Regions from separate parts of the Jeotgalibacillus marinus genome, predicted to be linked through region 2. Evidence: riboswitches for the same ligand, from Rfam matches in the RefSeq annotation. Region 2 holds a riboswitch; the other holds the start of a gene.

Region 1 (8,068 bases), on a different contig from region 2:
TGCAGCGTTTCATGCAGCTCTGAAGGAAGCGGAAGTGAGTGCACCGGGCAGCCACATTGTGACCGTTTTTGCGGATAGTAGTGAGCGTTACTTAAGCCAGAATATATATAAAGGTGGAAAATAGATATGCAACCAAAAACGAAACTAATTCATGGTGGTGTTTTCGGAGACGAAACAACAGGAGCTGTTTCAACACCAATTTATCAAGTTAGCTCGTATAAGCAAGATGGCGTCGGAGGTTTGCGTCAAGGTTACGAATACTCTCGTACTAGCAACCCAACTCGTCACGCGTTAGAAGAACTAATCAAAGACATTGAGAATGGACATGCAGGATTTGCGTTTGGCTCAGGAATGGCTGCGATCAGCTCTGTCATGATGATGTTTGGAGCAGGATCACATATCGTGTTAACAGATGACGTCTACGGTGGAACGTACCGCGTCATGACAAAGGTGATGAACCGTTTGGGTATCACATCAACCTTTGTCGACACAAGCAAACTTGACAATGTGGTTGCTGCGATTCAAGACAATACAAAAGCAGTGTTTATTGAAACACCAACGAATCCACTTTTAAAGGTAACAGACATTGAAGCTGTATCAAATGTTGCAAAGGAGCATGGATTATTAACGATTGTTGATAATACATTTACAACGCCATATTGGCAAACGCCACTTGATCACGGAGCAGACATCGTTGTTCACAGTGCAACAAAATACATCGGCGGTCACAGTGACGTTGTCGCAGGGCTTGTTGTTGTCAATTCTGCAGCACTTGCGGAAGAGATTCATTTCGTACAAAACTCTGTAGGCGCAGTGCTCGGACCACAGGATTCATGGTTGTTGATCCGTGGCTTGAGAACGCTAGGTATTCGTATGGAAGAACACGAAGTAAATGCAAAAGAAATAGTCAAGTTCTTAGAAAATCATAAGGGTGTTTCGACCATTCACTATCCAGGCATCAAATCACACCCAGGTCACCAGATAGCGAACAAACAATCACGCGGCTTTGGCGGCATAATCTCATTTGATGTAGGCAGTGGAGAAAAAGCAGATCAAGTATTAAAAAAACTACGCTATTTTACACTGGCAGAAAGCCTAGGTGCAGTAGAAAGCTTAATCTCTGTTCCAGCACGAATGACACATGCTTCCATCCCGCAAGAACGCCGTGCGGAACTAGGTATCACAGACGGACTCGTGCGAATTTCTGTTGGTATCGAAGACATTAAAGACTTGTTGGAAGATTTGGAGCAGGCATTAGCTTAAGGTATAAGAGTGGAATAGAAAGGATCGCATGGCGGCTCTTTTGGGGGAGAATGAATATGTATCGAGCGTGGGACATATGTGAATCCTGTGCCGAAATGTAAGAATTCTCACCCGAAATGTGAGCATGTGCGACCACTCTCACTACTTGCATTCTCTCACAAAATCATTTATAATAAAATCAAATATCTCGAATTCAAGATAAAATGATAGAGGGAGTGTTTTTAATGAAAGTAACAGGAATTCATCACGTTTCGGCGATTACAGGGCAGGCAGAAGAGAATTATGATTTCTTTACGCGGATTTTGGGGATGCGTTTGGTGAAAAGAACGGTGAATCAAGATAATACATCTTCGTATCATTTGTTTTATGCGGACGCGGTTGGAAGTGCTGGGACGGATATGACATATTTTGATATTCCGATGGCAGGCCGTACGTATCCTGGAGTATCTAGTATTTCAAATACGGCGTTTCGTGTAGCAACTACGAATTCGCTTCATTATTGGAAAGAACGATTCCAATCGTTACATGTAAAGCATGAGGATATTACTAAACGAGCGAATCGCGATACTCTTTATTTTGAAGATAATGAAGGATCTCGTTTAATGCTTGTTGCCGATAATGGTGAAGATGGCGTTGCACCAGGTGTTCCTTGGACAGGAGCAGACGTGCCAGCTGAGCATGCGATTATTGGACTTGGTCCTGTAACATTAACGGTTCGTTATGCTGATCGCACAATAGAAATATTAGAGAAAGTGCTTGGATTTAAAAAAATTGGCGAATATCCATCAAATGCGGGTGATTTTCCTGCGATTCAAGTCATGTCCGTTGCTGAAGGTGGAACGGGTGCAGAGGTTCATATTGAAGAGCGTCCTGATCTACCACCTGAGCGTCCGGGTCGTGGAAGTGTGCATCACGTGGCATTCCGTATTCCAACGTATGAGGATTATGATAAATGGGATGATCACTTGCGTAGCTTCGGTTTGCAAACATCAGGTGAAGTGGATCGATTCTATTTCCGCTCCATTTACTTCCGAGAAGCAAATGGCATTTTGTTTGAATTAGCAACTGATCAGCCTGGATTTGCAACAGATGAAGAGATGGATCAACTAGGTGAATCATTAGCGCTGCCACCATTCTTGGAGCCGCGCAGAAAAGAAATTGAAGCATCACTTCGTCCGCTCAAAATTGAAAATTAATCTACATTATTTCCGCTCTGCTAAAAGGATTTTACATCTTTTAGCAGAGTTTTTTATTATTATCGTGCGAGATTGTCGAATTTTCGCTATAATGATAATGGAAAAACATTTCATATGGACGGATGTAGGTGCTCTTGCGTTTAACGACAAGGAGTTAAAAGGGAAGCTGGTGAAAATCCAGCGCGGTCCCGCCACTGTAAAATGGGAGTGAATTGCTGATGACCACTGTAGCAAGTATGCTATGGGAAGGGGCGATGAACATTGACCATAAGCCAGGAAACCTGCCTACATTCCCACATCATAAAAACCTACGAGGATAGGTCGGTGTTGCAGGCTTCGTTTGATGAGCAAAAAGCCATACGATTCTTCGTGCAACCCAACATCTCCGACTGGTGAGGTGTTTTTTTATGTTCAAAAAGAAGGTTGTCCTCGCTCGATCAGGCATAATAACATGCTTCCCCCATTTACATAGGTTTTAGGACAAAGGACAGATTGAACCTGATCTGTCTGTTTGAATGAACGTTTTGTAGACTTTATTTTAGGAGGAGAAGAAATGAAGAATTGGAAATGGATGATTAGTTTACTAGTCGCATTAGGACTTTTAGCAGCATGCGGTGATCCGGATACTGAAACAGGAAGTGATTCAGAGCAAAGTGTAGAAACAGCCTTTCCTGTAACGATTACAGATGCAACTGGTGAAGAGGTTACGATTGACGAAGAGCCGAAAGCAATCGTATCTATGATCCCGAGTAATACAGAGATTGTGTATGCACTTGGCTTAGATGAAGAGATTGTTGGTGTTTCCGATTTTGATAACTACCCTGAAGAAGCAGAGGACGTAGAAAAAATCGGTGGTATGGAATTTAACGTTGAGAAAATTATTTCACTTCAACCAGATGTAGTATTGGCTCATGATTCTAATTCAACGCAAGAAGACGGTCTCAAGCAGATTGAAGATGCAGGGATTACAGTCGTGGTAATTGAAAATGCGACATCATTTGATCAGGTATATGACACGATCGATACGATTGGTAAAGTGACTGGTAAAGTGACAGAAGCGGAGCAAGTGATCGAGGATATGCAGGATGGCTTTGCTGAAATTGAAGAAAAAGCAGCAACGGTTGAAGAAGCAGATCGTAAAAAGGTGTTAATTGCTGTTTCGCAAATGCCGGATGTTTATGTAGCTGGAAACGATACATTTATGCAAGAGATGCTTGATTTGATTCAAGCTGATAATGCTGCAGGGGAACAAGATGGTTTCCCAATGCTCGCTGAAGAAGAAATCGTACGTCTTAACCCTGATACCGTTGTTGTTACATCTGGGTATTATGAGGAAAATCTGACGCAAGAATGGTTAACACATGGCAGCTTTAGTGATTTAACGGCTGTTCAAAATGAAGATATTCAAGAAGTTTCCTCTGATCCGGTTAATCGTTCAGGCCCTAGACTAGTAGAAGGTGCACAAGAACTTGCTGAAGCGATTTATCCGGACATTTTCAGTGAGTAAGATATGGGTAGGATATGTACTGTCAGCGCTTTTATTAGTGTTCGCTTTTTGTCTAGCGATCACAGTAGGAACGGTGCAGGTACCATTAAAAGAGATGCTCCAAATTTTTGGGGGCACTCTTTTTGGCACTTATGAGGGAATTGAACCGATGTTCACGACGATTGTGCTGTATATTCGTTTTCCTCGTGTAGTATTAGCGGCTTTAGTAGGTGCATCTTTGGCGGTTGCGGGTGCATCTTTTCAAGGTTTGCTGAAAAACCCATTAGCCGATCCGTACACATTAGGTGTTTCTTCGGGTGCTTCAGTGGGTGCGGTAATGACGATCTTCTTAGGCCTAACGCTACCTGGTCTAGGAAGATTTACTTTACCAACAGTAAGTATTCTTGCCGCAATACTGACATTAATGATTGTTCTAAGCTTTGCTCGGTATGTTGATCGGGCTATGAAAATGGAAACGATTATTTTAACCGGAATTATCTTTAGTTCTTTTTTAGGGTCCACTTTATCACTTATGATTACGTTGTCTGGCGAAGACCTTCGACAAATTATTACTTGGCTTCTCGGTAGTGTTTCGATGCGAGGCTGGGAATATATTCACTTAATCGCTCCGTTTTTTGTGATTGGGTCTATGTTGTTGATGTGGAACGCAAGAGAATTGAATGCCATGGCATTTGGTGAAGAACGTGCACACCATCTTGGGGTGAATGTTCAGCTCCGAAAATACATTGTGTTAGTGTCGGGTTCATTATTGACGGGTGCTGCTGTAGCAGTATCTGGAACGATTGGCTTTGTTGGATTAGTCGTTCCGCATATGGTAAGAACAGCCTGGGGGGCTGACCATCGTCATGTCCTGCCGCTTTCGATGATTAATGGGGCAAGCTTATTGATCGTGTGTGATTTGATCGCACGAACGATCTTGTCGCCAACTGAGCTTCCAATTGGCGTTATTACCGCATTGATTGGTGCACCGGTATTTGGTTATATTTTGATCACACAACGAAAAGAAAGAAGAGGATAGCGATGCTAAATGTGACAGGTGTAAGTGGAGGGTATGGAGAACAGATCGTAGTGAAAAATATATCCTTCCATTTACAACAACAGGAGATACTTGGCATATTAGGCCCCAACGGCAGTGGCAAAACGACACTGATGAAGCTGATCAGTGGGTTATTACCTCCTCAAGAAGGGACCATTTCTTTTAAAGGACTCAAGCTTAGCGATTATTCCTCAAAGCAATTGGCGAAAGAGATTGCTGTTCTTCCTCAGCTTCATAGCCATGCATTTGATTACACCGTTCGTGAAACGGTATGTATGGGTCGATATCCACATCAAAAGGGAATGTTCGCTCCATGGACGGAGCAAGATGAAAAAGCAGTGATCGATGCGATGGAACAAACGGGCGTTCTTCAATTTGAAAAACATTCGATTCAGGATTTATCAGGTGGAGAGCGTCAGCGTGTTTTCTTGGCACAAGCTTTAGCACAAGAACCTAAGCTTCTCTTGCTTGATGAGCCAACGAATCATTTAGATTTGTCATACCAAAAACAGCTGTTAGATTTATTAAAGGAATGGACGACTTCGCACGAGCTCACGGTGATTTCGATTTTTCATGATTTAAATGTGGCATCCTTGTATTGTGATCGTCTACTGTTGCTTCATCATGGAGAAACGGTAAAGTTGGCTTCACCAGGCGCTGTATTGAAAAAAGAAACGGTTGAACAAGTATATCAAGCTCGTATTCACACGCAAGCGCATCCGGAATTGCCTAAGCCACAAGTTACTTTGCTTCCAAAACACGGTCAAAGTGGGGATGACTTCATTACGAAAGACCTTTTTCATATTTCCTCTGATCACGTGCATTTGACCGCGCCACAACCTTTAAAAACGCTGTCATCGGCAGTAATTGGGCCAGGTTTAGGATGGCACCGTCATTTTGTTAATCGTCACGTCCCAATGGATTATCAGTGTGATGATAGTTATCAGGACATGTGTAACTATGCGGGTGAATGGGGATGGAATCCTTCCGACACGGTCGGGATGATGACGGCTGTGATGGTAGAGGATGTTGTCATAAAGGAATTCAAAACGCAGGAGCTTTCTATTGTGATTGCTGTTACAGCAGGCGTTGGAAATGCAGTCGATGTTGCACTAGCGCATGAAAGAGAGCACCCATCTTCAATAGGTACAATCAATATCTGGCTCTTTGTGAACGGGAAGCTATCTGATGAGGCATTTATTCAAGCGATGATGACAGTGACAGAGGCTAAAGTGAAAGCACTGCAGCACGCAGACGTTAAAGACCCGCTTACGAATACGCTAGCAACAGGCACCGCGACGGATAGTGTGATGGTTGCCGCCACTCAGTCAGGAAATAGTGTTCAATACGCAGGTCCCATCACCGATCTAGGAAAAATGATTGGTAAAGGTGTTGTTCTATGCACCACAGAAGCCATTCAACAGTATTCAAAGCGGAAGAAGCATTTATAGCATGCTTGTTCATCTATTAGCCGTGATCATCGCACTCATTGCTGATCGATTCATTGGGGATCCGCCTAATTGGCCACATCCTGTAAGATGGATTGGCTCATTGATCATGTTTTCTGAGAGAAGAATGAATAGGGGCAAACATAGGAAGTTAAACATTGGCTAGAGCAGGTATCAAAACAAGAGAGCAAAATGATCGTTTACTACAGGCGGTGACAGCATGGATTCAGGAGGAATCATCACAGTAATAGGTGGAGTACGTAGCGGAAAAACAAGCTGGACAGAAAAACAAGCTATCCTTTTGGCTGATGCAGAAAACAGTAGGCTCATTTATATTGCATCTGGCGTGGCGTTAGATGAAGAAATGAAAAATCGGATCAATCGACACAAAGTAGATCGCATGAATCAACAATGGATCACTATCGAACAGCCAGTGGATCTTATGAGTTGCACACATAAGCTTCAACCGAGTGACGTTGTCGTCTGGGATTGTCTCACCACATGGCTTACTAACGAACTCATGCAGCGGTTTGATGAAACAGATAAAAAATCGCAATTATCTGTGCAAGAAACCATACAAAAAGAATTATACACCTTTATCAACTGGATTAAAGCTAACCTTCTCACATGCTTTATCGTATCTAATGAAGTCGTAAGTGAAGCAGTTTTTGAAGAGGAACTAACGGCTGTTTATCAGAAAATGATCGGGGAGCTCCATCAGTCATTAGTTGCTATGAGTAAAAAAGCAATCGAAATGGAAGCCGGTATACCATTGGTTCGCAAAGGAGCGTATCCAGTATGAAAGGGATTATGCTACAAGGAACGTCCTCAGATGTAGGGAAAAGCCTAGTCGCGACAGCGTTTTGCCGATTATTGGCGCAAGAAGGGGTTAAAGTAGCGCCATTTAAATCACAAAATATGTCCAATAATTCATATGTTACACAAGATGGTCTTGAAATTGGACGTGCACAAGGCGTACAAGCAGAGGCAGCTGGAATTCCTGCAAGTGTAAATATGAATCCCATTTTATTAAAACCTCAAAATGATCGATCTTCAGAAGTTGTTTTATTTGGTAAACGACTGGCTTCTTATGACGGCATGGCGTATCGAAAAGAGTTTTATGAAAATGGAAAAAAAGCAATTCAATCGTCTTTGTCAAGTCTTTCAAATGAATATGAAGCCATTGTGATTGAAGGGGCGGGTAGCCCTGTTGAAATGAACCTTCAATCAAGAGAGCTTGTCAATATGATGGTCGCTCGAATGGCAGATGTTCCAGTCGTTCTTGTTTCAGATATTGAACGAGGCGGTGTGTTTGCGAGTATTATAGGAACACTCGAACTTCTTTCAAAAGAAGATGTGCAACGTGTGAAAGGAATCATCATCAATAAATTTCGTGGAGATCGAAAGCTCTTTGAAGATGGGGTCAAATGGATTGAAGAACATACCGGTATCCCTGTTTTAGGAGTGCTTCCTCACATCGAAAACCACGGAATAGAACAAGAAGATTCACTTGGCGTGAATGTAGTAACTAAAAGCGCCATAAATCCTGAAGCCTTCGTATCGATTGTGGTGATTCAATTGCCGTATATGTCGAATTTCACGGATGTAGAAGCGCTGT
Region 2 (8,068 bases):
GACACTATGTATTTTCTCAGGATTAGCCATTGTAATGATAGGTATGAGCGTACATTCTATTTATAACTCAGTTAAAGGGACTGCGGATGATATATATGCACCTCTACCAACCAGAGACGAAGAGGCTATCATAACAACAAATGAAAAGTTAGAGAATAAAGAACCGATTACGATTCTGCTTATGGGAAACGATGACGATTTAAGAGGACGAACTGATTCGATTATCCTTGCTACTATCAACCCTGAAGATGAATCTGTAAAAATGTTTTCTATTCCTAGAGACGCAAGAACCGAGATTGTCGGACATGATAGTGTTGATAAGATTAATGCCGCCTATTCTTTTGGTGGTGCTCAAATGGCCATTGATACAGTCGAACAGTTCTTAAATATAGACATCGATTTTTATATCAATTTACAAATGGAAGGTTTTGTAGATTTGGTCAATGCTGTTGACGGAGTTGACGTTTATAACGACTTTGAATGGACCGATACACAAGGTCTTTATGAAAAGGGGTTCCATTATCAAGAAGGGGAACTTCATTTAGATGGTGATCAAGCTCTTGGATATGTACGTATGCGTAAACTAGACCCACGTGGAGATTACGGTAGAGCAGACAGACAACGTCAGGTCCTTACTGAAATTATTAATAAAACAGGAAGCCTTTCTTCTTTTAACGATATCAAGATATTTTAGATGCAGTTAAGAATAATGTGGAGACCAATCTATCTTTTAGTGACATGCAGTATATTGCAAAAAATTACTATTCCGCAGGTAAAAATATAGAAAGTCACCAAATTCAAGGTGAAGAATTGATTATTGACGGCATTTATTATCAGCATGTTAGTGAAGGAGAAATCCAAAAAGCCCATAATATGATTACAAATCAGACTAAATAAATGAAACAAAGCGTTCTGGTGCAAGGTAGATCTGGCAAAGATATAGAGCCATGGTGACCTTTTAGTTAAAAACGAAGCACAAACTACACCCACGTAAATTTTCATAAGATTGATTGTAATAAAATCAAAGGAGTAAATACAGTATGGCATTAAAGAAAAGATTAGTAAGTTGTGTTTTTTTAGTAGGAAACTCTCTTTTTGTGGTGGGGAGTTCTCCAATAGGAGCTCAATCAAAAGATCGTACCATGAAAGGCTCTTATGAGGAAATTACTCGTTTTAGAGTAACCTCTCATTTTTCCGTGGACACGATACGGTCCTTTGGATTTGATTCTACTCTAGAACTATATCAAGTTAATAAAGACGCAGAGGATGAACTTTTTGGGATCATTGGGCTTAATGAGTGTGACGAGGGAAAGGAAATTTCTTTCGACGCAGAACGGGGACATTCATACTATGTGATTGCAACAAATAGTGAGGGTGAGCAATTTGTAAGTAATACGTACGATGTTCCAGCGGAAAATACTGTTAAAGTGAACATACTAACCCCCACTATTAAAGGGTATAAGCCCAACCCGTTTCGTCCTGACGAAATTGCGTATTTAGATATTAGTATGAATTACAGTGACGATAGTAGTGAAGAGGTATTATATGTATATCAAGTTAATGAAGAAACTGGGGAAATAATACCGGTTTTCTCACTGACTTTCCCCCCTTCTAGATGGGATGGTTATACGGTAATGCGTGGTTATTCGTATTTTGTGACATCAGGTACCTATGATGGGGAAGAATCTTTACCGAGTGATTTGATTTATATTCCCTAAGTAAAGCAACATTCCTCTAAAATAGCCCTCTTGAGCTTGCTGGCAATTAGGGAGTCTATCCTATTGTAATCGAGCCAACCCCTTTAAGTCCTAACTGTTACTTCTAAGAGAGATTGATGGACGAAGAGTGATTGTAACATGTCAAAGCAATCAAAAAGATATTGATTTTGTGTCGCGTTGTTTTTATACAAACAGCAAAAAAAATGAAGATCCTGTAACTGGATCTGCCCATTGCGTATTAGCACCTTATTGGCATAAAAAAACAAATAAAGATAAATTTTTAGCCCTTCAAGCTTCAAAAAGGAGTGGGAGGTTAGTTGTAGAGTTAAAAGAGGAAAGGAGCCTGATACATGGGAAGGCTGTAACTATTATGGAAGGTCAATTTTTATTTGGAACTCGCTAGTAGGAGTGAATTGGTGCTAAAAAAACATCGTGAGCAGAACAATAAATAGTTTAAAAAGCGATCGAGCCGTGTTGGCTGATCGCTTTTTAAATAGAATAAGTTCTATTGTCATTTAGTGAGCAAACCTACCCACGATCGACCACAAACCCTTCTCGACACTAGTCATACGAACCCACCAATTTACAAATCATCAAACCCATTCGCATCTGATGTTTTCGTATACTGCCGTGATTTTTGTTCAAAGAAGTCGGTCTTTCCTTGGTCAACTTCTTGATAGGCAATAATCCAACGTAAAGGATTTTTCGTCGGAGCATCGGGGAAGACGTTTCTTCCGTGACCGAGCTGATGACATCGTTTATTCGCCATGAATTGAATGTACTGCTCAAGGTCATCCATTGTGATGCCGTCGAAACGATTGCCAATCACTTCATGTCCCCATGCAATTTCAAGCTCTGCTGCTTTACGGAACGTATCCTGCACAAATTGATCGTGCGCCTCTGTTTGGATGTTTGGGTGTTCTTTCAACAGCTCTTTATAAATTTTTTCAAATAACCCCACATGAATTTGTTCATCACGGTTGATGTAATTGATCATGGTTGAGGTTGAGACCATTTTTTGGTTGCGAGCGAGATTGTAGAAAAATGCGAATCCTGAGTAAAAGAAAAGACCTTCTAAAATAACATCGTAAACGATGGACTGTGCAAGATGCTCAACAGTCGGATCTTCCGCAAAAGCCTCGTAACCATTCGTGACAAAGTCGTTTCGTTGTCGTAAAGTAGGCTCAGTGCGCCAGTATTCAAACACTTCATCTTGTTGTGTTTTTGACACGATACTAGACAAAACATAAGAGTAAGAGTGATTGTGAATGACTTCTTGTTGAGCGAGCATAATCATTAACGCATTGAGAGATGAGTCTGTTAGATAGTCAGCAACTTTGCCAGCATAGTCTGATTGAATACTATCAAGCAAGGCAAGTAGTCCAATAATCTTTAAGAAAGCTTCTTGTTCTGCTTCTGTAAGTTGAGGGAATTGCTTGATGTCATTTCCCATGTTGATTTCAAATGGTGTCCAAAAGTTAGAAAGCATCGTTTTGTATTTTGGATAAGCCCAAGAATAGCGGACATCGTCCCAGTTTAAAATATTTGAACTTTGTCCATTTACAATTCCTGTCGACCGGTTCGGTGCTTCGGAATCCATGATTTTTCGTTTCTGAAGTTGATTCACAGTCATGTTATTTTCCTCCTTAACTTGAACAGCTTTCACAGTCTTCGATTGAATCTATATCTGACGTAGAACGTACATAGTAGGTTGTCTTTAATCCGGATTCCCACGCGTGTAAATGCAAGTTTAATAGTTCTTTCGCTTTAATATCATTGCGTACATATAAATTAAATGAAATGGATTGATCAATATGTCGCTGGCGTTTAGCATTTTGACGAATGCTCCAGTGCTGATCAAGTGTATAAACAGACTGGTAATACCAGATTGTCTCAGGTCCTAAATCCGGTGCAGTGACTGGAATGCGATAATCTTTTTTCTCCTCTGAATACTGTTTACGGAAAATCGGGTCAATGCTCGCAGTAGATCCCGCAATAATAGAGGTTGATGAATTTGGGGCGACGGCCATCATGTAAGCGTTTCTGACGCCATGCTCAGCAATTTCTTCTTTTAAATGTGTCCAGCGTTCAGACGAGTAGTGGCGTTTCTTGAAATAGTTGCCATTGTGCCATTCGGATCCTTTAAATACAGGATAGGATCCTTTTTCTTTTGACAACGCCAAACTTGCCTTAACGGTTAAATAATTAATCTCTTCATATAAAGTATCGCAATACTCAACGGCTTCATTGGATTCCCAGCGGATCCCTTTACGAGCAAGAAGATGATGCCAACCAAATGTACCAAGCCCGATGCTACGGTATTTTTGATTTGTGATCCGTGCTTGAGGGACAGGTAATGTGTTTTGATCGATTACATTATCAAGCATTCTTACTTGTATTGGGATGAGTCGAGGAAGTACATCCGACAACACGGCTCGTGCTAAGGAAATGGATGACAAGTTACATACGACAAAGTCACCGGGTGTTTTTACCGTAATAATTGATCCGTCTTTGACAAACTCCTCTGACATCGTTGTTGCACTCATATTCTGCATAATTTCTGTACAAAGGTTGCTGCAGTAAATCATGCCTTTATGTGGATTTGGATTCATGCGATTGACCGTATCTCGATAAAACATATAAGGTGTTCCCGTTTCAAGCTGGGAAATCATAATGGATTTCATAATATCGATAGCCGGGATAGTGCGACGAGAAAGAGTTGGGTGCTGTACACACTCTAGATATTTTTGGCGAAAACTTCCGCTGCCTGCTACTTCATCAAAAAAATCTTCAAGTGAATATCCCATGACCTGTCTCACTTCATGAGGATCAAAAAGATGCCATTCCGCACGGGCTTCAACAGCTTCCATAAACAAATCGGGAATAGTCACACCTGTAAATAAATCATGCGTACGCAATCGTTCATCTCCGTTATTTAACCGGACGTCCAAAAAGGACAATATATCTTTATGCCAAACATCCAAATACACGGCAACAGCGCCTTTTCGCTGACCAAGCTGATCTACGCTGACTGCTGTATTATTTAGTTGTTTCATCCAAGGAATTACCCCAGATGAAGTTCCTTTAAACCCTTTAATGTCACTTCCTCGAGATCGTATCTTCCCTAAATAAACTCCGATACCGCCACCGTTTTTACTTAATGTTGCAACATCTGTATTGGAATCAAATATGCTACGTAAATCGTCTTCCACCGTATCAATGAAGCAACTAGATAGTTGTCCATAGCTTTTACCTGCGTTTGATAAAGTTGGTGTTGCAACGGTCATGTAGAGATTTGAAAGTGCCCAGTAGGATTCTTTTACGAGAGATAATCGTTTATCCTTAGGCTCACTCAGCATTAATGTCATCGCAATGATCATAAAACGTTCTTGTGGAAGTTCAAACACTTCCTTCTGACGTGATTTTGTCAAGTAGCGATCAGCTAACGTGATAAGTCCAATGTAAGTAAATAGTTGATCTTTTGCAGGGTCAATGGCTGTGCCAATCTCTTCAATTTCTTCTTTTGAATAGGATTGAAGCAGTTTAGCAGAATATAAGTCTTGATCTGTTAAAGTTTGAATGAGTTCGTAAAATGATCCGTAGGCAAGAGTCGGTTCATGTCCTCTTGATTGAGCTGCCTGGTTATAAAGTACGTCACGATAAAGATCAGCTGCAACAAACGTCCAATCAGGCTCTTCAATTGAAATGCGCTCAAGTGCTGATAAGATCATTAGCTGTGTTGCTTGATGGAGAGAATAATCTTGTCTATGGGTGAGTTGTTGTCTAATTTTTTCGCAAACGAGTTGCGCGTTTAAAGTAGGATAACGCCCTAACTTTTCTTGAAAGTACTCAACTAATTGATCTGTCGACCACGTTTGAAGCCCGTGATAGTGTGGGGAAAGTGTAGTTGTCATAATATATCCTCCGTTCATTCATTTTTACCAAAAAAATCCATAAGAGAGAATGGAAGTAGGATGGTTAAAAGAACAGGAGTCATGAAGAATCCAGTTGCTTCCTCATCCTACCTTCTCAACTCCCGAAGAAGATAGTACGTTACTGAATGGGCAGGTTTCCTGACTCATGCTTCAGCCAATCAACGTCCCTTCCCATGATGGTTTCACAGTGGATTGACGTGATCTAAGCACTTACAGTTGCGGGGACAGTTCTGGTTTTGACCAGATTCCCTTTAAGCCGATATTCGGCACCTATTCAAGTGGAATGCACTATATGTAGTGTTTATATTTATATTTAATACTAAATGTAGTGTTTAGTATAAAGCACAAAGGGTTATTTGACAATAGAAATGTTAATTGTGTATCGGGGAAATGATTGTTTTTTCGACAAGAAAATAGACGTTTGTAAGGGAAATAATCGCGAAAAAAAATTTGCACTTGATTGGTTAGTTTGCTGAGTGAACACGACTGTCAGACAACTGAGCCTCATCCTACCGCCTAATAAACACAAATATTGACATTAACTGTTAACCGTTTTACCCTCCGAGCATACACTATAATCAAATGATCGTTTGAATGAGGTGACCATTTTGACAAAACAGTTAAAGAAAGGCGTAGAAGATTCGTGCGAACAATGTGTATTTGATGAAGATAAAGTAAATGCTGTGAGGCTACGTGTAGGAGAGGTGGCGGGGGTTGAATTGCTATTCAAAGCGCTAGCTGACGCAACTCGACTCAAAATTGCTTTTGCTTTAACCATTGAGAAAGAGCTGTGTGTTTGTGATGTCGCAAACATTATTGGTGCAACAACGGCGACTGCTTCACACCATTTACGATTATTGCGTACGATGGGATTGGCAAAATACCGAAAAGAAGGAAAAAAGGTCTTTTATTCGCTAGCAGATGAACATGTACATCAACTTGTATCCATTGCACTTATTCATGCGAAAGAGGAGTGAAATCGATGCGCGAGCATTATCGGTTAGAAGGACTAACTTGTGCCAGTTGTGCTGCAAAATTCGAGAAAAATGTACGAGAGTTGCCAAAAGTACAAGAAGTTCAAGTGAATTTTGGTGCATCCAAGTTAATGGTTGTAGGAGAAACATCAATCCCAGAACTCGAGCAAGCGGGTGCATTTGATGGAATTAAAGTAAGACATGAAAATGAAAAACCGCCAGAACCACTATCCTTTTGGAAAAATAAAGAGATCCAAACAATGCTGGCTTCTCTTCCCTTTTTAATCGGAGGGTGGGTTGTATTATTACAACAAGGAGAAGACAACATCACAGCCATTCTGCTGTTTAGCTTATCAATCATCATTGGCGGTCATCGCTTATTAAAAACGGGTTTGCTTAATTTAACTCGATTTGAATTTGATATGAAAACGTTAATGACTATTGCCGTGATTGGTGCCGCTATTATTGGTGAATGGGGGGAAGGGGCTGTTGTTGTATTCCTATTTGCAATAAGTGAAGTATTAGAACGATATTCAATGGACCGAGCGAGAAATTCAATACGGTCCCTTATGGAAATCGCACCTCAGCAAGTGACCATTCTTAAAGGCGGTCATGAACAACTTGTTCCAGTTGAAAAGGCATTAATTGGTGATATGATGTTGATTAAACCAGGACAAAAGATCCCTTTAGATGGTGAAGTTGTGAAAGGTTCTTCCTATGTAAATCAAGCAGCGATTACGGGGGAATCTGTTTCGGTACACAAATCAACTAGTGATGAAGTGTTTGCCGGCACGTTAAATGAAGAAGGTGCCCTTGAGGTTAGAGTTACGAAATGGGTGAACGACACAACACTTGCAAAAATTATTCACTTAGTAGAAGAGGCCCAGGCTGAAAAAGCTCCATCTCAAGCTTTTGTTGATCGATTTGCAAAATATTATACACCTGCGATTATGATGATTGCTCTCTTAGTAGCCACGATGCCACCGTTGCTATTTGCGGGTGATTGGTCAGAGTGGATTTATAGAGGTTTAGCCATTCTTGTTGTGGGTTGTCCATGCGCTTTAGTTATTTCAACCCCAGTTGCCATTGTAACGGCGATTGGTCACGCAGCTAAGCAGGGTGTCTTAATAAAAGGTGGTGTTCACCTAGAACAGGCCGGTCGAATTACGACTGTAGCTTTTGATAAAACAGGGACGTTAACAGAAGGTCGTCCAAAAATCACTCATGTTGAAGCTTTCTCAACCATGAACGAAGAAGAAATAGTATCCTATGCTGCTGCAATCGAACGGTTTTCACAGCATCCATTGGCTCTTGCTGTCATAGATAGAGCAAAAGGGTTACCCGTGTTACAAGCAGAAGACTTTCAATCGATCACTGGTAAAGGCGTTCAAGCGACCATTGATGGGAAAGAATATTGGGTTGGACGGTCAAATGACTTCAA

What was found. A riboswitch is a leader RNA that binds a small molecule or an ion and turns the genes downstream of it on or off. The one in region 2 is predicted to bind cobalamin.
Region 1: it holds a riboswitch for cobalamin, as region 2 does, so the genes downstream of both, AB1471_RS03580 (ABC transporter substrate-binding protein) here and AB1471_RS11030 (ribonucleoside-diphosphate reductase subunit alpha) in region 2, are expected to answer to the same signal.

The regions. Positions count from the first base shown of each region.
Region 1 is NZ_JBFMIA010000002.1:114,794-122,861, reverse strand. It holds gene AB1471_RS03595 (PLP-dependent cysteine synthase family protein) at 1-124, shown strand, start outside; gene AB1471_RS03590 (bifunctional cystathionine gamma-lyase/homocysteine desulfhydrase) at 127-1,263, shown strand; gene AB1471_RS03585 (ring-cleaving dioxygenase) at 1,488-2,459, shown strand; cobalamin riboswitch at 2,569-2,762, shown strand; gene AB1471_RS03580 (ABC transporter substrate-binding protein) at 3,013-3,966, shown strand; gene AB1471_RS03575 (FecCD family ABC transporter permease) at 3,929-4,984, shown strand; gene AB1471_RS03570 (adenosylcobinamide amidohydrolase) at 4,987-6,453, shown strand; gene AB1471_RS03565 (cobalamin biosynthesis protein) at 6,455-6,616, shown strand; gene AB1471_RS03560 (bifunctional adenosylcobinamide kinase/adenosylcobinamide-phosphate guanylyltransferase) at 6,671-7,252, shown strand; gene AB1471_RS03555 (cobyric acid synthase) at 7,249-8,068, shown strand, end outside.
Region 2 is NZ_JBFMIA010000009.1:83,634-91,701, reverse strand. It holds gene AB1471_RS11050 (LCP family glycopolymer transferase) at 1-694, shown strand, start outside; gene AB1471_RS18580 (hypothetical protein) at 739-897, shown strand; gene AB1471_RS11045 (hypothetical protein) at 1,041-1,718, shown strand; gene AB1471_RS11040 (PhzF family phenazine biosynthesis protein) at 1,846-2,121, shown strand; gene AB1471_RS11035 (ribonucleotide-diphosphate reductase subunit beta) at 2,302-3,351, opposite strand; gene AB1471_RS11030 (ribonucleoside-diphosphate reductase subunit alpha) at 3,365-5,632, opposite strand; cobalamin riboswitch at 5,765-5,942, opposite strand; gene AB1471_RS11025 (ArsR/SmtB family transcription factor) at 6,262-6,630, shown strand; gene AB1471_RS11020 (heavy metal translocating P-type ATPase) at 6,636-8,068, shown strand, end outside.